4 regions of the Exiguobacterium sp. s50 genome follow, and region 4 is predicted to be linked to each of the others. Evidence: riboswitches for the same ligand, from Rfam matches in the RefSeq annotation. Region 4 holds a riboswitch; each other region holds the start of a gene.
What was found. Region 4 has a riboswitch for thiamine pyrophosphate ahead of thiT (energy-coupled thiamine transporter ThiT). Riboswitches for the same ligand answer to the same signal wherever they lie in the genome.
Positions count from the first base shown of each region.

Region 1: it holds a riboswitch for thiamine pyrophosphate, as region 4 does, so the genes downstream of both, KNP68_RS00140 (YkoF family thiamine/hydroxymethylpyrimidine-binding protein) here and thiT (energy-coupled thiamine transporter ThiT) in region 4, are expected to answer to the same signal.
Region 2: it holds a riboswitch for thiamine pyrophosphate, as region 4 does, so the genes downstream of both, thiW (energy coupling factor transporter S component ThiW) here and thiT (energy-coupled thiamine transporter ThiT) in region 4, are expected to answer to the same signal.
Region 3: it holds a riboswitch for thiamine pyrophosphate, as region 4 does, so the genes downstream of both, tenA (thiaminase II) here and thiT (energy-coupled thiamine transporter ThiT) in region 4, are expected to answer to the same signal.

Region 1 is NZ_JACSLP010000001.1:21,583-25,365, reverse strand. It holds gene KNP68_RS00155 (SMP-30/gluconolactonase/LRE family protein) at 1-345, shown strand, start outside; gene KNP68_RS00150 (hypothetical protein) at 358-621, shown strand; gene KNP68_RS00145 (GTP-binding protein) at 724-1,917, shown strand; TPP riboswitch at 1,979-2,079, shown strand; gene KNP68_RS00140 (YkoF family thiamine/hydroxymethylpyrimidine-binding protein) at 2,161-2,754, shown strand; gene KNP68_RS00135 (ECF transporter S component) at 2,747-3,322, shown strand; gene KNP68_RS00130 (ABC transporter ATP-binding protein) at 3,315-3,783, shown strand, end outside.
Region 2 is NZ_JACSLP010000002.1:24,484-28,266, forward strand. It holds gene KNP68_RS02430 (YcxB family protein) at 1-248, shown strand, start outside; gene KNP68_RS02435 (GNAT family N-acetyltransferase) at 230-709, shown strand; gene KNP68_RS02440 (hypothetical protein) at 704-970, opposite strand; gene thiW (energy coupling factor transporter S component ThiW) at 1,034-1,522, opposite strand; TPP riboswitch at 1,587-1,685, opposite strand; gene KNP68_RS02450 (hypothetical protein) at 1,710-2,030, opposite strand; gene KNP68_RS02455 (aminoglycoside phosphotransferase family protein) at 2,073-3,041, shown strand; gene KNP68_RS02460 (hypothetical protein) at 3,043-3,783, opposite strand, start outside.
Region 3 is NZ_JACSLP010000002.1:68,967-72,749, reverse strand. It holds gene thiE (thiamine phosphate synthase) at 1-45, opposite strand, end outside; gene thiD (bifunctional hydroxymethylpyrimidine kinase/phosphomethylpyrimidine kinase) at 17-853, opposite strand; gene thiM (hydroxyethylthiazole kinase) at 853-1,641, opposite strand; gene tenA (thiaminase II) at 1,638-2,312, opposite strand; TPP riboswitch at 2,394-2,498, opposite strand; gene pelG (exopolysaccharide Pel transporter PelG) at 2,560-3,783, opposite strand, start outside.
Region 4 is NZ_JACSLP010000006.1:55,136-58,918, reverse strand. It holds gene rpmB (50S ribosomal protein L28) at 75-263, shown strand; gene KNP68_RS09795 (thiamine diphosphokinase) at 322-909, opposite strand; gene thiT (energy-coupled thiamine transporter ThiT) at 909-1,481, opposite strand; TPP riboswitch at 1,558-1,658, opposite strand; gene rpe (ribulose-phosphate 3-epimerase) at 1,678-2,334, opposite strand; gene rsgA (ribosome small subunit-dependent GTPase A) at 2,336-3,220, opposite strand; gene pknB (Stk1 family PASTA domain-containing Ser/Thr kinase) at 3,265-3,783, opposite strand, start outside.

The DNA.
Region 1 (3,783 bases), on a different contig from region 4:
GGGACGCTCGGCGAAGGGAAAGCCATCATCGATTTCACAGTCGAGGAAGGATTCCCGGACGGCATGACATCCGATGAGGAAGGGTTCTTATGGATTGCGCACTTTGCCGGCGGCCGCGTCTCGCGCTGGGACCCAAAGACAGGGGAAAAAGTGCTCGAGGTGCTCGTACCGGCCCCGAACGTCACGTCGTGCTGTTTTGTCGGCGATAACTTGAACCAACTCGCCATCACGACGGCTCGTGAGGGGATGGATGAGGAGGCGCTCAAAGCTCATCCGGACGCAGGGTCGGTCTTTAAAATCGATACAGACGTGAAAGGGATGCCGCTCTATCGGTTTGGACGATAAGGAGGTAAGGAGATGGTGAAGCGATTGCTCGTTCGTGCAGGCATCGGTTTGGCACTCGCGGCAGTGGCCCGGGTCGGGATTCAAAAACTATTGGATTCGAACCAGGAAGACGACCACACGTATTTGAATCCGCGCTGGGATGAGGCCCCGAGTGTCGATGCCGATAAGGATGAGGATGAGGTCGGTCTGACGCAGCTCGATTCGATTTATCGGGCCGAGTGGCAAGCGAACACGTATCCCCGCTCCGAGGCGGAACGCAAGGCGTTGGAAGAATAGGGAAAGGAACACGTCCGGGAACGGGCGTGTTTTTTCTTGACAAGACAAAGGTGACCCGTCATTATCTAAAGAGTAATGATTACGATTTATGAGTGAAGATACATGAAACGAATTCCAATCACGGTGCTGTCCGGTTATTTAGGGAGCGGCAAGACGACATTGATGAATCATCTGTTGAACAATCGGTCCGGCAAGAAATATGCGGTCATCGTCAACGACATGAGCGAGTTGAACATCGACGAACGATTGATCGAGCAGAACGGTTTCTCGCGGACGGACGAAAAATTGGTCGAGCTATCGAACGGCTGCATCTGTTGCACGCTCCGTGAGGACCTGCTCGAAGCGGTACAGGAGATCACGAACGACCGTGAGCTCGACGGGATTATCATCGAGTCATCTGGCATCTCAGAACCGATTCCGGTCGCTCAAACGTTTACATACGCCGATGACGCCCTTGGCATCGACTTGACGAGCCGTGTCTATATCGATGCGATGGTGACGGTCGTCGATGCGTATCGGTTCTTGAAAGATTTCAACTCGGGCGAGTCGCTTCATGAACGGAAGCAGGCCATCGATGAGACGGACGTCCGCGAAGTCGTCGACCTGCTTGTCGACCAAATCGAGTTCGCGGACATCATCGTCTTGAACAAGGCGGACCGCGTGACCGAGACAGAACTCGGTGAGATGGCCGGGCTGTTGAAGGCGCTCAATCCAACCGCCAAACTGTTGACGTCAGTTTACGCGAACGTGGAGTTGACGGAGCTGTTGGACGTCAATCTTTTCGATTTCGAGCAGGCGATGCACGCCGCCGGCTGGATTCAAGAACTAGAGGCCGAGACACACACACCAGAGACGGAGGAATACGGCATCAGTTCGTTCGTCTATCGCCGCCGCCGTCCGTTTCATCCGGAGCGGCTCCACGCCTGGATCGAGGCGTTCCCGGATCAAGTCGTCCGCGCCAAAGGTTTCTTATGGATCGCCTCCCGGAACGACATCGCCTGCCTGTTCTCGCAAGCGGGGTACGCATCGACGCTCGAACACGCGGGACGTTGGCTCGCGACGCTGCCGGAGGAAGAGCGGAGTCTCATGTTCACGGCAGAACCTGAGCTCGCCGCCGACTACGTCGAGCCGTACGGGGACCGTCAGACGGAGCTCGTCTTGATCGGGCAGCGGATGGAGCGTGCGGTCATCGAGGCCGGACTCGACGCGTGTCTGTTGACGGATGAGGAGATGGCGCTCGATTGGACGACGTTGCAGGACACGCTTCCGGGGAACGGTATCGTGACTTTCACATAAACCGTTTACAAATTCGGAGCGGTCGTCTATACTTCTCGTTGCATAGATAACCGCATACATTGGACTACACTAGGGGTGCTTCGGCTGAGATGTGAGCATGGCTCCAATCCCTTATGACTCGATCCGGGTAATACCGGCGTGAGGAAGTGTGGCACTTTTTCTAATGGATTATTACATTGGACGAGTGGCCGCATTCTCATGGATGCGGCTTTTTTGTGTACATACAATAAGGGGGAATAGAACATGAACAACCAATGTGGTACGAGTCCGATCGTCGGATTCCGCTTTACGCTGAGCCCAATGACATCTGATTTTGTGAGTGTCATCAAAGGGGCATTGAAAGAGACGAACTTGCAAAACGTTTGGCGGCATACCGATGACGTCTCGACGGTCATCCGGGGACGCAGTGAGCATGTGTTCGACGTGGCCAAAGCCGTCTTGTCACATGCGTCGAAGAACGGGGAACATATGTCGATGAGCGGGACGTTCTCGGTCGGCTGCCCAGGCGACACGGCAGGAGACAACCTGCTCGACGTGACAACTGATCCTGTGAACGGTCCGGTATCGACCCAGTACGTCTCTTCCCAGTTCGCCCTCTATCCGCTCGGGGACGCGAAGTATATGGACATCATCTACGAAGAAATTGCCTTTGCGAAAGAGCGTGGCGTCTTCAATGACTCGATGCATTACGCCTCGGGCATTCACGGCGACATCGAACCGGTGTTTTCATTTTACGAGGCGACGTTCGACCGGGTCCGTGCGAAGACGAGCCACGTCGTCATGACGGTGACGTTCAGCGTGAACAGCCCGTCACACGAGGGACAACAGCATGCTTAAGTCGTGGAAGTTAAAAGAAATCGTCTTGTTGGCCATTTTATCGGTCGTGTTCGCTGTCGTCTATTTGGCGTTCGTCCATGTCGGGAATCTATGGGCTGGCTTGATTGGACCGATCGCGTACGAATGGATTTTTGGGATTTGGTTCATCGTCTCGATTATTGCGGCTTATATCATCCGCCGACCTGGCGCCGCATTCTTGTCCGAAGTGCTTGCGGCGACGATTGAGATGATGATTGGTAACGCGATTGGACCTCGTATTATTTTAGTCGGGATCATTCAAGGACTTGGTGCTGAAGCAGCGTTTGCGGTCACGAGCTACAAGCGATATGACCTTTGGGTGCTCATGCTGGCCGGATTTGGTGCAGCTGCGACTAGTTTCGCGTATACGTACGTCATGGGTGGACTCGCTGCCCTCAGTCCGACATACGTGGCGACGATGTTCGCGTTACGAGCGACGAGCGGGATGCTCATTGCCGGTCTGGGAGGTAAGATTTTAAGCGACTTGTTGCTTCGGACGGGTGCGCTCGAAGGGTATGCCATCGCGCGTCAGGGACGTGTGCATGGTTGAGGCAGAACAGCTGTCATTCCGCTATCCGGAAAAACAGAGCGAAGTATTGACGGACATCACGCTTCAATTAACTGCTGGGAGGACACTCATCACGGGGGCGAGCGGGTCGGGAAAATCGACGTTGTTCTCTTTGTTGAATCGTCTGTATCCAGAGAACTGCGATGGCATCGTGACGGGAAAACTATATTTGTTTGACCGCTCTTACGACACGTATGCAGCTGGTGAGGTGAATCGTCGTGTTGGAACGGTGTTTCAAGATCCTGACAGTCAGTTCGTCATGCAAACGGTCGAGGAGGAATTGATTTTCACACTCGAAAATTTTGCCGTGGCGAGGGACGAGATGATGGCGCGTGTGGCCAAGATTTTAGCGGAATTGCAGTTGACCGATTATCGTGACCGAGTCATTCATGACCTGTCAGGTGGTGAAAAGCAACAAATCGCTGTCGCCTGTGCTTTGATCG
Region 2 (3,783 bases), on a different contig from region 4:
AGACGCGGCGTCTCATCGACGAACGCAGCAACGAAGGCATGATTGGTCCCCACACGATGGATTTGGAGGAGACTGGTCTGCGCGATTTAAATGAGTTCGGCGAGACGCGTGTGTCATGGGCAGGAATCAAGGAAGTCGTCGAGGAGGACGATTATGTGTATCTATACAACTCCTCGGTCAGCGCCTATATCTTGCCGAAGCGCGGACTGGACATGGAAGAGGTGCGCCGATGGCTGCCGATACGCTGACGATTCAACTTGTCGATGACACAAACCGGGAGGCTGTTGTCGCCTTGACCGTCGCTTCTGACCAAGCTCGCTTTATCGAAACAAACGCCGAATCGCTTCGCGAGATGGAAACCGATGTCAAATATGCGTGGCAGTGCTATGCGCTTTGTCGCGATGAGCATCCCGTCGGCTTCATGATGATTGGGGCCGAGAACAAGGTGGAGCGTTACATCTGGCTCGATCGATTTATGATCGATGTGACAGAGCAAGGGAAAGGCATCGGTTCAACATGTTTACAACTTACGATTCAGTGGATGAAAGAACGCTTCGATGTCGATGACCTCATCCTCAGTCTGCATCCGATGAACGAACCGGCGAAACGGTTCTATGCGAAGGGGGGATTTGTCGACAGTGGCCTGATTGATGAGGCGAACGGGGAAGAGATTTGGGTGTATCACGTCAAACAGGGACAGCCGTCATAAGTCGGCCGTCCCTGTTTTCGTCGTCGTTGAGCCTTGAACAGCACTGCCCGCTTTGAAAAAGAGAACGATCGCAGCCACTCCGAAAATCGAGATGAACACGTTTTGGAGCAGCACATCGACGAACATCGGCTCGCTGGAGAACGTGCCCGTCGCAATTTGAGCATTCCAGCGGGTGAACGTGGCGATGCGTTCAAGCGTGTACAAGAGACCGGACATGAACAAGCAAGCGGTGGCAACCAGTAATAGCGTCAATCGATTCAAAAAATGACCTCCTAATATCTGATATCCTGATTTTACCATTTACTATCAGTGGGAGGGAAGTACTTATCGCTTCGCCGTGAGCGGTCGCAATTGTTTGACCCGAGCCAAGACAATCCAGCCGAGCACGGACCCAGTCACGCTCGAGGCAAGGAAGGCTGGAAAGAAGAACAGCGCCCCGAACTCGGTCCCCATCAATAACTTGGCATACGGGACGGCGACGAGCGAAGCGATGAGGCCGGTCCCGATGACTTCACCAAATGCGGCGAAGGCTACGCGGTTCGTCCTCATATAAAAGATACCTGCGAGCAGTGCGCCAATCATGCCACCAGGGAACGCGAGGAGCGACCCAGTACCGGTCATGACACGGACGAGTCCGGTCACGAACGCGACGAGAACGGCCCCGATCGGTCCGACGGTGACGGCGGCGATGACGTTCACCATATGTTGAATCGGATAGGCACGGGCGACACCGGTCGGAATCGAGATGAACAGGGAACCGATGACGGCGATGGCGACGAGCATCGCCATCCAAGTGAGTTGTTGAATACGCATAGATAGTCTCCTTTCAAAATGAAAACGCCACTTCTCCAAGTGGAAAAGTGGCGTGGAAAAACAGACGAATCCCACACCACTTCCCTACGCTGGTATGAGCCAGATCAGGTTCGAAGGGTCCGGCGCATGCCGTCTCAGCCCGAAGGCTCCCCTAGTGGTCGTTTATTAACATGAGTATAGCATACCGTCATTTGACGCGGTCGAGCTTTCGCGGTCGGAACGTGACATAGGCGATGCCGACGAATAGGCCGTACAGCAAAAGGGAAAAGACGAGATTAATCAACCACGGGAGTGTCCCCATGAACACGGCGACGGACGCGTTTTGAAACCAGACGAGCGAGAGCGACAGCCCGACAAAGCTGAGAACGAGCGTTGTCCAAAAGCCGACAGCTCGGCGCTTGAACAGACGCCAAACGAGCAGCCCGATGATGAGACTGACGACGGCCGTCGCCCCTAAGTACATATACAAGATGGCATCGACCGGGTATGAGTAATATACAACGTCCATATCGTTTCCTCCTAGGAGATGATGAAAGAAAGGGTGAACAGGATGAGACAGGCAATCCCATGGCGTGACCGATCGTTTCGTGAACGGTTCGAACGATGGATTGAGGCAAACGTGCCGAATGCGAGGTGGCACGTGATCAAAGATACCGATTTGACGTACTTGCTTGTTGGCGCGCTCGATGAGGAACGTTACTACGCCAAAGCGGTGACCGATATCAGCCGCGGCGAGGCCGGATTGTCGGCGTTTCTGGCCGAGCGGCATCCTGATTTCGTGCCTGACGTCATCGCCATCGATTCAGCCCGGAACTGGTTGCTCATGCGAGACATCGGCGGAGAGGCGCTACGTGAACGACCGGACGTGAGTCGATACGAAGCGGCGTTGCGTCAATACGCACAGCTGCAGCGACAGGAGGTCGACCAGATCGAGACCTGCTTGTCTTACGGCATCCCGGACCGTCGACCGGCCAAGTTGAAGGGCGAAATTCGCACGTATTTACCTGAGCTCTGCGCCGGGCTCGAGCAATACAAAGCCGAGGCTATGCTCGCGCTTCAAGATGAATTGATCGCGATGTGCGATGAGCTGGCGATTGGGATGCCGATGAGTCTCGAGCACGGTGATTTACACGGCGGCAACATCTTCTGGCGGGAACGGACGAATGATTTGTGTATCCTCGACTGGGGCGACGCGACCGTCACGCATCCGTTTTTCAGCGTGCGCGTGTTTTGGAACGCGCTGTACGACTTATTGCCGGAAGAAGACGAGGTCGCCTGGTATGAACAGATTCAAACGATGCGTACGGTTTACTTGGAAGCGTGGAGCGGCGTCGCACCCAAGGACGTACTTTGGCGTCATCTATTGATCGCCGAAGAGCTCGGTTGCGTCTATCGTGCCTTGTCGTGGCATGTGTATGTGACGAGGTACCGGTACGATGTAGCTGAGTCGAGCGATAAGCCGGCGCAATGGCTCAATTTGCTACTCGAGTACCGGGACTTGAAACGACGTGTCCCATAAGTCATTCATGTTTCTCGAGTAGGTTTTCATAATCCGTCTCGCTCCAAAACAGCGGAGCAATCGACTCCGGCCCTTTGAAGATCTCACCGTCCCGGTCATAGACGATGGCATAGCCACCCTCGACCTCAAAGACGATCAAATCGGCCTTCACTTCCTTGACCCCGTTCCCAGCGATGATGACGTTCTCGAGCGGGTCACGCGCGACTTGCACGCCCCATTCGTCGAGCTCGACGATGAGTGCGGACGTATAAGCGTGACGGTTATAGAGCGCCTGAAACTCGTCTTCGGTCAAAACGACGTCCGTCGGTGGGGCACTCGTCCCATATTTCCGTTTTTCAATCTCTTCGACGAATTGAAGGAACGATGCTTCTTGCCAAAACAGCGGGGCGACCGACTCGGGACCGTTAGCGATGTCCCCGTTCTCGCTCTCATAGACGGTGGCGTACGTGCCGTCATCGAGTTTGAACGGATGAATATCGGCGTATGTATGCTGGATGCCGTCGCCGGCGATGACGACGTGCTCGAACGTCTCGCGGAACGGTTTGAGACCATCGTTCTCGAGTGCCGTCAAGAGCGGCGCTACTTTTTCGTATTGGTCGAAGACGTCCTTAAAATCTTCTCGCGTCCAAGCGGTGATGTCTTCGGACGACGGCTCATTTGTATCGGCTGGGACGATGGGTTGCTCAACGGAATCGGTGCACCCGGTCAATAAAAACACACTGAATCCGAGTAGGCCTAGGCG
Region 3 (3,783 bases), on a different contig from region 4:
GTAAAGCCGTAACTGTTCAGCGAGTGCCCGCCTTGATGGATTCAATCGTCACGCCCTCCTCTCCATACGCCACATATGCCCAATGGTTCGTCGGTCCGTGTCCGGCGCCGATCTCGAGGCCATGGGTGATGGCGCTTTGAATGAACCGCTTCGCCGTCACCGCCGCCTCCATGATGGAACGACCTTTGGCAAGTTCCGCTGTAAGCGCCGCCGAAAATGTACAACCTGTTCCGTGTGTATCGCTCGTCTGGATGCGCGGGGCCGAGAGGAGGAACACTTCTGACTCCGTCATGATCAAGTCTTCGGCAGTTTCACCTTCGAGATGGCCGCCTTTTAAAATAACCGCGCGCACACCGTACGCTAACATCCGCCGAGCCGCCTCGAGACGATCATTAAACGATCGAATCGTCAAACCGGTCAGCACTTCCGCTTCCGGCACGTTCGGCGTGACGACTGTCGCGAGTGGCAACAAGAAGGTCTTGAGCGCATCGACCGCCGTGTCCTGTAAAAGCGGAGCCCCTCCTTTCGCAATCATGACCGGGTCGACGACGAGTCGGTTGAAGACATGACGTTTCACCCCGGTAGCGACCGCCTCGATGCGCGACGCATCAAATAACATCCCGGTCTTACATGCTGCGATCGAAAAGTCCGAACCGATTGCATCGAGTTGTTGCGTGACGAGTTCCGGCGACACTGCTTCGACCCCATGCACCCCACGAGTGTTTTGAGCGGTGACGGCCGTCAGAACGCTCGTCCCGAACACGCCGAGCTCTTGAAACGTCTTCAAATCAGCTTGGATTCCCGCTCCCCCGCCAGAGTCCGAACCCGCAATCGTCAATACTTGCGGCCGCATCATAACACCACCTCAATACGGTCGCTCGGCAACTCGACGGCCGTCATCTTGCCGAGTTCATTCAAGAAATGAACGGGGAAGTCGCCCGGTCCGTCCGCCAAAGCGGTAGCCAGTTCGCCGCACCGGGCATATCCGGCGAGCGCTGTCGCCGTGGCCGTAACCGCATCCCGTTCGACCGCAAGGAACGCACCGACGACCGCACTCAGTAAACAACCGGTCCCTGTCGTCCGGGCCATCGCGCCAGTGCCGCCTTTAATTTCAATCGTCACGTCCCCGTCACTGACGACATCCGTCTCTCCGGTCACGGCAACGACACAGGTGTAGCGCTTAGCCGCTTCACGCGCGATGTGATTCAAATCATCCCGCGTTTCCCCGGCATCAACGCCGCGCGCCGCCGCGTCGAGACCAATCAATGTCGCGATTTCTCCGGCATTCCCACGGATGACCGTCGCACGGACAGATTGCAGAATCGCCTCGGCGACGTCGCGCCGAAATGAGGTCGCCCCGACACCAACCGGATCGAAGACGACTGGACGACCTGCTTGATTCGCCGCCTGTCCGGCTCGAATCATCGTACGTTCCGTCATTGCATCGAGTGTACCGATATTGAGCACGAGCGCATCGCTTAAAGACGCCATCTCGGCCACTTCTTCGACCGCGGACGCCATGACCGGGGCCGCCCCGATGGCGAGCAACCCGTTCGCTGAAAAGTTGGCGACGACGATATTCGTGATGTTGTGGATGAGTGGCCGTTCGGCTCTGACTTTGTCCCATAAGTCGCGCTTCATCGTGTCACCCCCGCCGGTAAATCCCACGACTCGAGCGTCCACGCCATCTCCCAAAACGCATGTTCATAATAACAACTCTTCAAGAACAACTGTTGATACCGAAAGCGTTCTTCCGCTGTCGCTTGTCCGGCGAGCACGTCGAGTCGTTCAATCTGTTCCTCGACGAGGTCGCGGAACCATTCCGACCCGTACGTCGCAATCCACGTCGCATAAATCGGATGATCGGGTGTCGCGTCTTTCATGCGTTCGCCAATCTCGTAATAAACCCAATAGCACGGCAAAATTGCTGCGAGCACATCACCGAGCGTTGGACCGGCATGTTGCATATGGAGCGCATAGGCGTAAGCCGTCGGAGCCGGCTCGAACGTCGCCCACTCTGCGTCCGTCACGTCGAGCAACGTGAAAAACTCACGATGCAGCGCATGCTCTGCTTCGATGGTATGGAGCGCGTGCGTCAAAAAGCGGCTCGCCACTTCCATGTTCGGGGCGAGGGTCGCGCCTTTCGCCTGTACTTTCGAGAACTGATTCAAATAATACGAGTCTTGCATGACGTAATGCCGAAACTTCGCCTCGTCGAGTTCACCCGTTCCGAGCTCGCGGACGAACGGATGGTCAAAGCTGGCTTGAAACAAGGTCTCGGCCTCTTGTCGTAGATGTGCGGTGAATGTCATGTTTTCTCCTCCTTTGTGATCAAAAAAGACGCCGCCTCCCATAACGGAAGCGGCGTCGGATTTACACAAAGTGTACGAAAACAATCGGTTCGCCCACTTCCCTACGCTAGCGTGAACTAGATCAGGTTCAAAGGGTCTGGACCTCGTCCATCTCAGCCGCGTCACGCGACTCCCCTAGTGGTAAACATTATGAAATTCGGTCGTCTACGACCACATCATATCAGTCTTTCCCTGTACTGAAAACCCTTTATCGCGAAAAGCGCCGGTTCAACAACGTCCCCATTTGCGAGAACCGCTCGGTGCCGAGCTTGCGACGGTTCGACGCGGCGAACACGTAATAATCGACTTTGCCCATATAATAAATCAAACGCAGGCCGGCCAAGAAGAACGTGATCGTTGTGCTGACGGCAAAGCCGACACCGTACCAATCGATGCCGCGCGGCAAGAGCAGTAACGTGAACAACGCGTTCAACGTGAAGAACGAGATGTTGACGAACAACGCCCCGCGCCGGTCCTCGAAATAGAGCAACAACAACGTCAAGATGAGAATCATCGCATTCGCGAACGCCGCGAGCGTCGTCATCCGAAAGATTTGACCGATCTCATCCGGGACACCAATCCAACTGACGAACACGCCCGCCATCAGGATGGCGAACAGCGTCACCACGCCTTGGCTCCGCGCAAGTCGAATCAACTCATTTTTCAATACGGACGTCATCGTCTGTTTCGCCTTCTCGATTTGATGGAGTGCCCCGCCGTAGTTGATCAATCCATAAAACGTACGGTAGCGCTCATAAAACCGGGTCTCGACAGCGACGACGAACAACAGCTGCGTCGGGATAATCGTCAAGTACGACCAAAAGATGGCCGTGTCATAATACGGGTTGAACAAGAACGAGTCCGCGATGATCACACGTCCTTCACCGAACCAGATGATGAAATTCGTGACCCAAATCCCGAGCACGTACAACACGCCGATGGCGAACAAGTCTGGATAGCGGTCGAAGTACTTGAAGTACGAGAACTCTTTCACCGCGTAACGGAGCGGGAACGTCCGGAGCATCGCGAAGAACAACCCGAACAACGTCACAATCATCCCGACCGTGAAACCGAGCAACAGCTCAAGACTCGACGGGTCGACCATGAGACGGCTAATCGCATAGACGCTCCCGACCGAGATGAGTCCGCCGAGCAGGAAGCTATAGGCCACGGCTTGATAATACTTGGCGGCACTTAAAAACAAGAACATGACCCAGATGACGTTAATCGTCATGAATAAAACGAACAACGTCAGTTTGTACAGAAAATCGAGCGGCGACAATAGCCAAAAGATACTATACAGCAAGCCTGCCGCGAGAATCGTCACTTTGAGCATCCCGGTGAACACCGGGAAAATCTCATGTGCCTTCTTCTCATAAAACAAGTCCGCCACGTATCGGGTGACGACGAGCTGTTGAAAACTGAACAAGAT
Region 4 (3,783 bases):
ATCGTGAAAAAACCCGTGCTAATATAAACGAGTGTCTATTAGGACGAACCCACATAAAAAAGGAGGGGAAACGCATGGCACGTAAATGCTACGTAACAGGTAAATCACCTAAATCAGGTAACAACCGTTCGCACGCACTCAACAAGACAAAACGCACTTGGGGTGTAAACGTACAAAAAGTTCGTATTCTCGTTGACGGTAAACCTAAACGAGTTTGGGTTTCAGCTCGCGCTCTTAAATCAGGTCTCGTTGAACGCGTATAATTTTTATACACGAACGAAATAAATCCCAGCGGCATTCGCCGATGGGATTTTTTTGTGTTCATTTTTTGATAGACAGCACGAGCACCATACCGTCGTGCACGATCAAGTCCGCCGCTTCATCGTCCCATTCGTTCGAGATGGTGAGCGCCTCATGGCTGACGACATCGTGACGGTCGAGCGGATATTTGACGCCGCGGATGGTCACGTTCGCCTGCTTCCATGGGATGAGCGACAAATAGTGACCGTCTTGACGCGGGAGTTCATAGCGTCCCGACCCGACGAGTCGTACCGTCTGCCCTGCCGTGACGAGACGCATCTCAGGATACGCCTCGAGCAGACCGATATTGCTGAGCGTCATATCGAGCCGGCCGCCGAGCGCACCGTAGACGAGCATTTCCGTCGCGCCATGCCCCCGTGCCGCCTCGAGAGCGATCTCGAGGTCGGTCACATCTTTCTCAGATGGATAACGGACGGCGTCGATCGGCACTTCGCCCGTGAAGGAGTCGAAATCGCCGACGACGAGATCTGGGTTCAGCCCGTGGTTCAACAGTGTCTCGTACCCCCCATCGACGCCGATGATGTAATCGACGTCACGCGGGAGTCCCGAGATTGGTTCCGGGCTGGCCGCCACAATCAACACCCGCATTAGCGGACGTCCCGGGTCGCGAGCGTCGCGAAGCGCGGTGCCGAGACGAACAAGAGGACGAGGACGACGGCCGACACGAGGAAGGACGGGAGCATGTACGTCATGTTATAGGCGAACGAGTAGGCGACGACCGGACCTTCCGCGTATTCGGCGAAGAAGACGATCCCCGACAAGACGTGGGCCCCGTAACGAAGCAGTGAACCGAGGAGCGCGCCGAGCACCAAATAAACGACGAGCGTCTTTTTCGCCTCATCCTTGGCGGCTCGTTTCACTTGACCAGCGAACAGCCCCGCCATCCCGACGACACCGTAAGCGAACGTGTAGTCGAGCAGGAACTGGACCGGCGTGAAGATATAGGCCCCGAACAGCAGTTGCAGCGTTCCGACAAGTGCACCGGTCGCAAGTCCGCCTTTCAAACCGTGACGATACGCCATGACGAAAATCGGCAACATCGCCAAGCTGATTGACCCGCCTTGCGGCATCCGGAACGGGATGAGCAAATCAAAAATCAAACCGAGTGCGGCGAACAATGAGATTTCAATGAGCGCCTGTAATTTTAAACGTTGTTTCATCTATTTCCCTCCTTAAAATATGAGCGAACGACAAAAAGCAGCATGACGTAAACGCCATGCTGCTATCGAGTAGCAACGTGCATTTTCGCCACATCCCTACGTCCGTGTGAACGGAACAGGTTCAAAGGGTTAGCGTATGCCTCTCAGCCACAGAATGTGACACCCCTTGCGACAATATTTGTTGTTCTATGGACGATTATACACGAGATGCGTTGCGAATGCTATCGATTGCGTCTTTATAGCTCGGCTCGTTATAGATGGCCGAGCCGGCCACGAGCACGTCAGCACCGGCATCGATACATAATTTCGCAGTCTCCGCGTTGACGCCTCCGTCAATCTCGATTTCAAAGTCGAGACGGCGCGCTTGGCGCATCTCGTTCAACGCCGCGATTTTCGGCACGACCGATTCGATGAACTTCTGACCCCCAAAGCCAGGGTTCACCGTCATGAGAAGTACCATGTCGACGTCACCGAGCACGTGTTCAATCAATGACAGCGGCGTATGCGGGTTGAGAACGACGCCACACTTGGCTCCGGCCGCCTTAATTTGTTGAAGCACGCGATGCAAATGGTTCGTCGCTTCGACGTGGACGGTGACGATGTCCGCTCCCGCCTTGATGAAGTCTTCGACGAAGCGCTCCGGTTGGTCGATCATCAAGTGGACGTCTAACACCATGTCCGACTTCTTCCGTAAGCTCGCGAGCACCGGGAGACCGATCGAGATGTTCGGGACGAATTGACCGTCCATGACGTCAAAATGGATATAATCCGCGCCGGCCTCTTGGACCGCCTTCACTTCTGCCTCTAGGTTGGCGAAGTCCGCCGCTAAAATCGAGGGTGCAATTTTAATCATGTCAGTACCTCCGTTGTCTATCGTTTAACTCTGCCATAAACGTAACATAATTCTCATAACGGGTGGAAGCGATTTCTCCCGCCTCGACGGCCGCTTTGACGGCACAACCCGGTTCGTTCAAATGGGCACAGCCTCGGAACTTACAGTCGTCATGCCGCTCGACGAACTCAGGGAAGCACCAGCGCATCTCCTCGACTTCGAGTTCTTCTGGGAACTCGAGGCTTGAGAAACCAGGCGTGTCAGCGACGAGCCCGTCAGCGAGCGTGATGAGCGTGACGTGACGCGTCGTGTGCTTGCCTCGGCCGAGCGACTTCGAGATTTTCCCGGTCGCGAGTTCTAGTTCCGGCGCGACCGCGTTCAAGAGCGAACTCTTGCCAACTCCGGTCTGTCCGGCAAACACGCTCGTCTTCTCTTTAAACGACCCACGAATTTGTTCAATCCCCGACCCGGTCTCCGTCGACGTCTCGATGACCTCATAGCCGATTGACCGATATAAGGCCGCTGCCGCTTGAATCGTTTCGAGTTCCGACTCCGTCAACAAGTCCATTTTCGTTAAGACAATAATCGGATGGACTTGCTTCGATTCGATTAAGACGAGGAAACGGTCGAGCAGATGGAACGAGAACGCCGGTTCCTTGACCGAGAACAGCAAGAACGCTTGATCGATGTTAGCGATCGGCGGGCGGACGAGATGGTTCGACCGCTCATCGACGGCCAAGATATAGCCTGTGCCGTCCCCTTGGTCTTGAATATCGACATCGTCGCCGACGACCGGCGAGATGTTCCGGTTGCGGAAATTGCCGCGGGCGCGACAACGGATCTCTTGTTTCTCTTCCGTCATGACATCATAAAACCCGCCTTGTAATCGAATAATCGTACCTTTCATCCTATGACCTCCTTAGAAAAAGAGGCGACGCGCGCGCCACCTCTTCATTGTGAATCTTTTGCTTGTGCGTACGTCACCGTATCCGTCCGGACGACTTCCCCGTCGACTTCGATCGTCGCGGTTCCGACTTCGTCCGGTGCAATGACGAGCGTATACGAGTAAGTCGTCGTCTCCGTTATCTTATCACGCAACACTTCGACTTCGCCACGGGCGTCTACCGTCCGAATGACGACCTCGAGTGCCACAGGTTCTTCGCCTTCAGCAGGCGGATCGATTTCGACGTTGACTTCCCGTTCAATCGAGACGTCGGTCGGTTCGACCCCTTGCGACACGATGACGGTCAATTCCGTCCCCGGGTCGACGGCTGTTCCAGCCGTCGGTAACTGACGAATGATTTGGTTGGCGGGCACGCTCGTTGAATACTCGTCTCGTTTGACGATTTTCAAGCTATTCTGTTCGGCGTACGTCGTCGCTTCCTCAAACGTATACCCGGCTAAATTGGCGAGTTCGACTTTATTGCTACCGGTCGAGACGACGAGCGTCACCGTCTCTTCAGACGGGAC